Regions from separate parts of the Pedobacter sp. 22163 genome, predicted to be linked through region 2. Evidence: riboswitches for the same ligand, from Rfam matches in the RefSeq annotation. Region 2 holds a riboswitch; the other holds the start of a gene.
The links. A riboswitch is a leader RNA that binds a small molecule or an ion and turns the genes downstream of it on or off. The one in region 2 is predicted to bind S-adenosylmethionine.
Positions count from the first base shown of each region.

Region 1: it holds a riboswitch for S-adenosylmethionine, as region 2 does, so the genes downstream of both, ACTJKN_RS10695 (O-acetylhomoserine aminocarboxypropyltransferase/cysteine synthase family protein) here and metH (methionine synthase) in region 2, are expected to answer to the same signal.

Region 1 is NZ_JBQEPM010000003.1:562,506-566,786, forward strand. Features, by position in the region: gene ACTJKN_RS10685 (homoserine dehydrogenase) at 1-92, opposite strand, end outside; gene ACTJKN_RS10690 (homoserine O-acetyltransferase family protein) at 232-1,329, opposite strand; gene ACTJKN_RS10695 (O-acetylhomoserine aminocarboxypropyltransferase/cysteine synthase family protein) at 1,373-2,704, opposite strand; SAM riboswitch class I at 2,967-3,077, opposite strand; gene ACTJKN_RS10700 (hypothetical protein) at 3,289-4,281, shown strand, end outside.
Region 2 is NZ_JBQEPM010000004.1:252,852-257,132, forward strand. Features, by position in the region: gene ACTJKN_RS12230 (hypothetical protein) at 156-722, shown strand; gene ACTJKN_RS12235 (Bax inhibitor-1/YccA family protein) at 761-1,516, shown strand; SAM riboswitch class I at 1,630-1,734, shown strand; gene metH (methionine synthase) at 1,953-4,281, shown strand, end outside.

The DNA.
Region 1 (4,281 bases), on a different contig from region 2:
TCCAGGTTCAGGCTCTGGCTTTGGATAATATCCAATAACCCTTGTCCTACAACACCGAAACCAAATAAACCGATTTTTAAATTCTTACTCATTTTTTTAAGTGATTACACAGATAAACAGATTACACTGATTTACTGTATTTATTTTATATTATTTTTTTGTTGAATTTGATGGTACAGATATTAGTTGTTCTCTTTATTTTAACCCTAAAACCCTAAACCTTATGCCTTTCTAAGCGGTATGCTGTAGTTTGATTATTTTTTTATTCCGGCTTTCCTTGATGAAGTTTCCAATTACCTTAGTCAAGGCATCTGTTTCGATTAAAAATCCGTCGTGACCATAATCTGAGTGCAAGGCACTAAATTCTGCTCCTGGGATATGATCAGCCAGGTATTTTTGCTCCGATAAAGGAAACAAGACGTCATTTTCTATCCCGATTACCAAAGTATTTGCCGTAATTAATTTTAGTGCATCGGCAATACTTTTGCGGTTACGGCCCACATTGTGGCTGTCCATTGCTTTGGTTAAATAATAATAACTGTAAGCGTTAAAACGGTTGATCAGTTTTTCTCCCTGATAGTTCTGATAAGAAGACGACCTGAAATTGTCGGTTTTATCGTTTACGCTTTCTACCTGTGTACTGCCGTAAGCGCTGTAGGTTCTATAACTTAAAAGTGCAATGCTACGGGCAGTTTTTAAACCTTTGCTACCACCGTTTGGTTGGTTGGCATAAAAAGTTCTATCGGTAGTAATGGCCAAACGCTGACTTTCGTTAAATGCAATTCCCCATGGAGAATGTGCTGCATTAGTGGCAATCAAGATCAGGTTTTCGATTTTATTCGGCTCAGAAATGCTCCATTCAACAGCTTGTTGCCCGCCTAAAGAACCTCCGATTAATAATTTAATATAATCAATACCTAAATGCGAAGCCAATAACTGGTGTGCCGACACTAAATCGCGGATGGTAAACTGTGGAAACGAAAGATAATAAGGTAAGCCGGTTACGGGATTGGTACTTAATGGGTTTGTACTGCCGTAATGTGAACCTAAAACATTAGCACAAACAATATAATGTTCTTCCGGATTGAACAAAGCATTTTCACCGAACAAACCTTCCCACCATTCAAAAACATCAGCATTGGCAGTAAGTGCATGGCAAACCCAAATCACATTATCTTTATTTGCATTTAATTTGCCATAAGTTTGATAAGCAACTTGCAGGTTACGGATCTTTTTTCCGCTCTCTAATTTGAACTGTTTATTATAACTATATGTTGACGCAAAATTCCCCGAATTGGATTTTACATTGTCGTTTTTACTATTATGCATTTTGTAATGTTGTTGTTGTTAAAAGCCCCTAAGGGGTTTGGGTTTAGGCTTGTAAATTCTCTGCCGGAACTGTGGCATTAATGGTTGCAAATGCCTGTTCGAAATCGGCTTTAATATCATCAATATGCTCAATGCCTACAGAAACCCTCAGCGCATTCGGTTTAACACCGGCAGCTAATTGTTCTGTTTCGCTCAATTGCTGGTGTGTTGTGGCAGAAGGCTGAATGATCAGCGTTTTTGCATCACCCACATTGGCCAGGTGCGATACCAGTTTTAAGTTATCAATTACCTGTGTTGCATTTTCTTTGCTTCCAGCCAATTCGAAAGATAAAACTGCGCCAAAACCATTGCTTAAATACTTTTTAGCCAGGTTGTTATATTTACTGCTGGCTAAGCCAGGGTACTGAACTTCTTTAACTAATGGATGGTTTTCTAACCAGGTGGCTAATGCTAATGCATTATCTACATGGCGTTGAACCCGGAGTGATAAAGTTTCTAATCCTTGTAATAAAAGAAAAGAATTGAAAGGCGATAGGGCAGGTCCCAAATCTCTTAATCCTTCTACTCGGGCACGGATGATAAACTGGATGTTCCCAAATGGTCCGCCGATACCAAAAACATCGCTGAAAACCAAACCATGATAACCTTCTGAAGGCTCAGAGAATTGAGGGAATTTCCCATTGCCCCAGTTGTAATTTCCACCGTCAACGATAACACCGCCAATACTTGTTCCATGACCACCGATCCATTTCGTTGCAGATTCTACAACAATGTTGGCTCCGTGTTCCAATGGTTTAAACAAATACCCGCCTGCGCCAAAAGTATTGTCGACCACTAAAGGCAGATCGTATTTTTTTGCAATTGCGGCAATTTTTTCGAAATCAGGCACACTAAATGCTGGGTTGCCAATGGTTTCTAAAAAGATTGCTTTTGTTTTATCAGTTATTTTGCTTTCAAATTCTTCAGGTACATCTGGATTTGCAAAATCGACATGAATACCTAAGCGTTTAAAAGCTACTTTGAATTGATTATAGGTTCCTCCGTAAATGTGAGATGAAGAAACAATGCTATCACCAGCCTCCAATATGTTATTTAACGCTATAAATTGAGCGGCTTGCCCCGATGCGACTGCCAAAGCAGCTACGCCACCTTCTAAAGCGGCAATACGTTTTTCGAAAACATCGTTGGTTGGATTCATGATCCTGGTGTAGATATTGCCAAACTCTTTTAATGCAAATAAATTAGCCCCATGTTCGGCATTTTTAAATCCATAAGATGTGGTTTGGTAAATAGGAACAGCTCTTGATCCTGTTGTTGGATCTATTTCCTGACCAGCGTGTAGTTGTAAAGTTTCGAATTTATATGATGTTGACATAATTTCTATTTTTTTAGTTGATGTGATTAGATAACAGAATTAGGATAATCCTAAAACCTAGCAGGGCGTATCCCGGTTTTCCGGGACCTTCCAATTTGAAAGAAACAAAAAAGGAAGATTTTTAAATTACTGTATGCAACAGAACATACAAGTAATCGCATGCATATCGCAACAAATAAAAGAAATAGAAGCTTGTTCTACCTTTTTAAGGTCTGCACTGGGTTCGCTAAGCGATTGAAGATTTAATGTTTTCATCAGTTCTAATTTATATCTCCAAATAACACCATGTTATCCGGTCAGGAATTGGCACCTTCTCTTTCTGAGGGTTGCCAGTGGGTCATCGAGCCAGTCTCTCGCCACTTCTTTATAAATCAACCCGTGAAGATTGACTTTTATTTAGCTATTTGCCAAATAATATTCCAAATGTCTGAATTTAATTTTAATCCACAAAATAAAATTTTGAAATTACATTAACTCATTGAAAATGAATTATGTATTTTTATGATGCGATGACAATCTGAAATTTTAATACTGAATTAACGCTTAAAATTCTAAGTTTGTGGTACCTATCTAAATTAATTATGATGAAAAATACAAAATCCCTATGTTTAGGCCTGTTGTTTACTATCGCTTGTTTAAATAATGTAAACGCTCAGTTCGGAGGCTTAAAAGATAAATTATTAAAAGTGGGCACTGCCCAGGGCGCCAAAGCTTTAGGGGTAGACAAGTTTTTAAAACAACCTGCTGCCATTACCACCAATTTTGAAGACGTAAATAGAGAAGGCGAAAAGCTGCCTGATTTTATTAACTCATTAAATTTAAAAGCCCAGCCCTTGTACTTACTGCCTAAAAATCCAGATGGTGGTTTTGTGCTTTGCGAGGGACTTTACGAAATGACCAATAAAAGTTATTGCCTAAAAGCTGGAACTTTCGCCCCTTCAAAGGGTGATGGTTACATGTTTGCACCCGTTTTAGGCCCTAAAGAAGAAATTGTGGTTTCTATACTCAAAAGCGCTGAGAAACATCCTGATGTAGACCAACATGATATTCAGGCTTTACTCTGGACAATCATTGCAAGAACAAAATTTGCCGATTTTAATGGCCAGGTTAAAGTAACTGCCATTAAATTGTTAACACCGAAACAACTTACGCAATTGGAAGGTGGTGCTTTAGGTGTTTTGCCTTTCGATGTAATGGAGAAGGCTAAAGACCAGTTACCATCAGGGGTGAGGGCTGTTTTTGAAGCAGAAAATAATATCCGTCAATTGGTGTCGTCTGGAAATTATACTTATGCCGACATGGAAAAATATGCGATTATAGCGGGTATGGCGCCACCAAGAAGCGATGTGCCAAGCGGCATCTGGACCAAACACCCTGACGGTTATTATGTGCGTTATTTTCCTTCTGGTTATTCGATTACCAAGGTACAGGTTTATGTACCTAAAGAATTATTAGCTGGTGGTACAAAATTAATATATGATGCTGCTGGTGACATTGCCTGCCCGGCTAATACAGGTTCGCAACGTTTAGCACAGACCAATGAGCCATTAGAAGCAAATTATTCGTTGAAGTTGACT
Region 2 (4,281 bases):
ATTGAATGAAAGAATTAGTGAATGATGGAATGAAAGAATGATTGAAGGATAGGATGATATAATGTAGAAACGATCTTAACATTCACTCTTTCAAAACTCAATCACTTATCTAGTCACTCATTCAAAATTCAATCCTTCAATAATTAGAAAGAAGTATGCACGAAATTGAGCCTTATTACCAGTGGAGAGATGATTATATTTCGGCAGAAGATGAGCGTTCGCCGTTTTACAATACCGAATATTCAGAACTTTACTTCGATAAGCAGATTTATAATTTTTTACTGCACCCGCAATGGGACGAGTTTGGTTCGAATACCTTGTACATGAAGGTGTTATACGCCGATTATGATCGCAGTTATGCCGTTATAGAATTTATAGGCGAGTGGAACGATGCCATTAACAACGACATTATGCTGCTGAAACGCGATATTTTAGAGATGATGATGGATGAAGGCATTAATAAATTTATCCTGATCGGTGAAAATATACTTAATTTTCATGCCTCTGATGACAGTTATTACGAAGAGTGGTTTCAGGAAGTAGAAGATGGCTGGATTGTTGGGGTGAATTTTCAGGAACACGTAATCACCGAGTTTCGCGATAATAACATCGATTATTACATTAACTTTGGTGGTGCATTTGATAATCTGCCATGGCGCACATTAAAACCGCTACAATTCTTTAAAAAAGTTGAAGAATTGCTGACAAAAAGATTAAACTAAATATTTATTTTTATATAGTTAAATACACAAAATTTAAAATGGAACAACAAAATTATCAATATCAGGACAACAGTGTTTTTGTACAGGAAAAATCTGTTTCTAAAAAATTCTTTGCAAACGTTTTCTTATGGATGTTCGTGGCATTGAGTTTGTCAACAGTAGCCGCCTATTTGTTTGGTACCAATGAGCAGTTAATGCAATACCTTTTAAATATTAATCCAACAACTGGTAAAGTGAGCATGTCAATTTTTGGTTATGTAGCAATGTTTGCACCGCTCGGCCTGGTTTTATTAATGGGATTTGGTTTAAGTAGATTATCATTACCAGCGTTAATTGGCGTTTTTGTACTTTATTCAGTATTAACTGGAGTTAGTTTAAGTTTTATCTTGTTAACTTATACTTCAGGTTCAGTAGTGAGCTGTTTTGCTGGAGCTGCCGGAATATTCGGAATTATGGCATTTATGGGCTATACAACTAATATTGATCTAAGTAAATTTGGGCCGATTTTAATGGTTGGAGTAATTGGTTTAGTGATTGCCAGTGTAATAAATATGTTTGTTCAAAGCGAGCAGTTCAGTTTGTTTATGGCATTCATTGGTATTGCAATATTTACGGCATTAACGGCTTATGATGTGCAAAAAATCAAAAGAATTGGCGAAGGGATCGAAGCAAGCGGCGAGCAGGTTCTTCAGATTGAATCTAAAAAAATGGCTATTGTAGCTGCATTGTCCCTATACTTAGATTTCTTAAATATCTTTCTTTTCTTACTTCGTATTTTCGGAAGCAGAAAATAGTCATTAACAGAACAATATTCTTAAGGCCGTGCAGAATTGCATGGCCTTTGTAATTTTATTTGGTAGCAAAGCGATAAATTTTGGAATTGATGTTGCTTTGTTGCATTTTTGTATGCTTATTAAGAAAGACGGAGGGATTAGACCCAACGAAGTCTTAGCAACCTGTAACCATACAAGGTGCTAAATTCTATTCTGCAAATAGCAGAAACAGATAAGTTTAGGATTACGATTCACGTACCAACTTTTTAAATAAGCCTTTTAGAGACTTGAGATTATAGATTTGAGACTATAGATCTGAGACCATAGATTTGAGACCGTAGATTTGAGATTTGAGACATAGCGTCTACCCAATTTCATATATCTGAAGTCTCATATCTCATATCTCGTATCTGACATCTGACATCTCGTATCTCATATCTCAAATCTTACAACAAGAATGAGCATAAGAGAAGAATTAGAAAAACGTATTTTGGTGATTGATGGTGCAATGGGTACCATGATTCAACGATATACCTTAACCGAAGAAGATTTTAGAGGGGAGCGATTTAAAAACCATCCCTGTGATGTAAAAGGCAATAATGATTTGCTCAACATCACACGTCCGGATATTATTAAAACCATTCACCTGGAGTACCTGGCCGCTGGTGCCGATATTATCGAAACCAATACATTCAGTACACAGCGCATTTCCATGGCCGATTACCAGATGGAAGACCTTTCTTACGAAATGAGTTTTGAAGGTGCGCGGGTGGCAAAGGAAGCCGTAAATGAGTTCATGGCTGCAAATCCAGACCGTAAATGTTTTGTGGCCGGTGCTATTGGCCCAACCAACCGTACCCTTTCCATGTCGCCGAATGTAAACGATCCTGGTTTTAGGGCAGTCTATTTTGATGAGCTTGAAGCAGCTTATTATGAACAGGTGCGTGGTTTGGTAGATGGTGGTTCTGATGTATTATTAATCGAAACCATTTTCGATACTTTAAATGCTAAAGTGGCTATTGTAGCCATTAAAAAATATGAAGAGGTAATTGGCCGTAAACTGGAGATCATGATTTCTGGTACCATTACCGATGCCTCCGGAAGAACACTTTCAGGCCAGACTGCCGAAGCTTTCTTAAACTCTGTAATGCATGCAAAACCGTTAAGTATCGGTTTTAACTGTGCTTTGGGTGCTAAAGAAATGCGTCCGCATATTGAGGAGCTTGCTGCAAAAGCTGGCTGTTATGTTTCGGCCTATCCAAATGCAGGTTTGCCAAACGAGTTTGGGGCTTACGATGAGCAACCACACGAAACAGCACATTTGGTTGATGACTTTATTGCATCTGGTTTTGTGAATATTGTGGGTGGCTGTTGTGGTACCACACCAGAGCATATTGGCTGTATTGCCAAAAATGCGCGAAAAGCCGAGCCGCGCAAAATCCCTGTAATCGAACCTTATATGCGTTTAAGCGGGTTGGAGCCTGTAACCATCACCCCAGAAAGTATTTTTGTAAATATCGGTGAAAGAACAAATATTACCGGATCTCCCAAATTCTCTAAACTGATTTTGGGTGGCGATTACGAAGCTGCACTGGCCGTTGCCCTGCAACAGGTTGAAGGCGGTGCGCAGATAATTGATGTGAACATGGATGAGGGAATGTTGGATTCGGAAGCAGCAATGACCAAATTTTTAAATCTCATTGCCTCTGAACCTGATATTGCCAAATTGCCAATCATGGTCGATTCATCCAAATGGTCGGTTATCGAAAATGGCTTAAAATGTTTGCAGGGAAAAGGAATTGTAAACTCTATTTCACTAAAAGAAGGGGAGGAGAAATTCCGCGAAAGTGCACGCAAAATTATGCAATACGGTGCTGCGGTAGTAGTAATGGCTTTTGATGAGCAGGGACAGGCCGATAATTACGAGCGCAGGAAAGAAATCTGTAAAAGAAGTTATGATATTCTGGTGCACGAAATTGGTTTCCCGCCAGAGGATATTATTTTCGATCCGAACATTTTAACCGTTGCAACCGGATTAGAAGAACATAACAATTATGCTGTTGATTTTATAAACGCTACCCGTTGGATCAAAGAAAACCTACCTCATGCTAAAGTGAGCGGAGGGGTTTCTAATATTTCTTTCTCTTTCAGGGGGAATAATACCGTTCGCGAAGCAATGCACTCCGCATTCCTTTATCACGCCATTCAGGCTGGTTTAGATATGGGAATTGTAAACGCAGGGATGTTAGAGGTTTACCAGGAAATTCCACCCGAATTGTTAGAAAGGGTAGAGGATGTACTCTTAAACCGAAGAGACGATGCTACAGAGCGTTTGGTAGAATATGCGGATACCGTTAAATCGAAAGGTAAAGAGGTGGTTAAAGATGAAGAGTGGAGAAAAGGTTCTGTTGAAGAGCGGTTATCTCATTCTTTAGTAAAGGGAATTGTAGAATACCTGGATGATGATGTGGAAGAAGCCAGACAAAAATATGCACGCCCGATTCAGGTAATCGAAGGACCATTGATGGACGGGATGAACATTGTGGGTGATTTATTCGGTGCCGGAAAAATGTTCTTGCCCCAAGTGGTAAAATCGGCAAGGGTAATGAAAAAAGCTGTAGCCTATTTATTGCCATTTATCGAACAGGAAAAGCTGGATAATCCCGATCAGGATCAAAGTTCATCTGCAGGAAGAGTTTTAATGGCCACCGTAAAAGGCGATGTGCACGATATTGGAAAGAATATTGTGGGTGTAGTATTGGCTTGTAATAACTTCGAAATTGTAG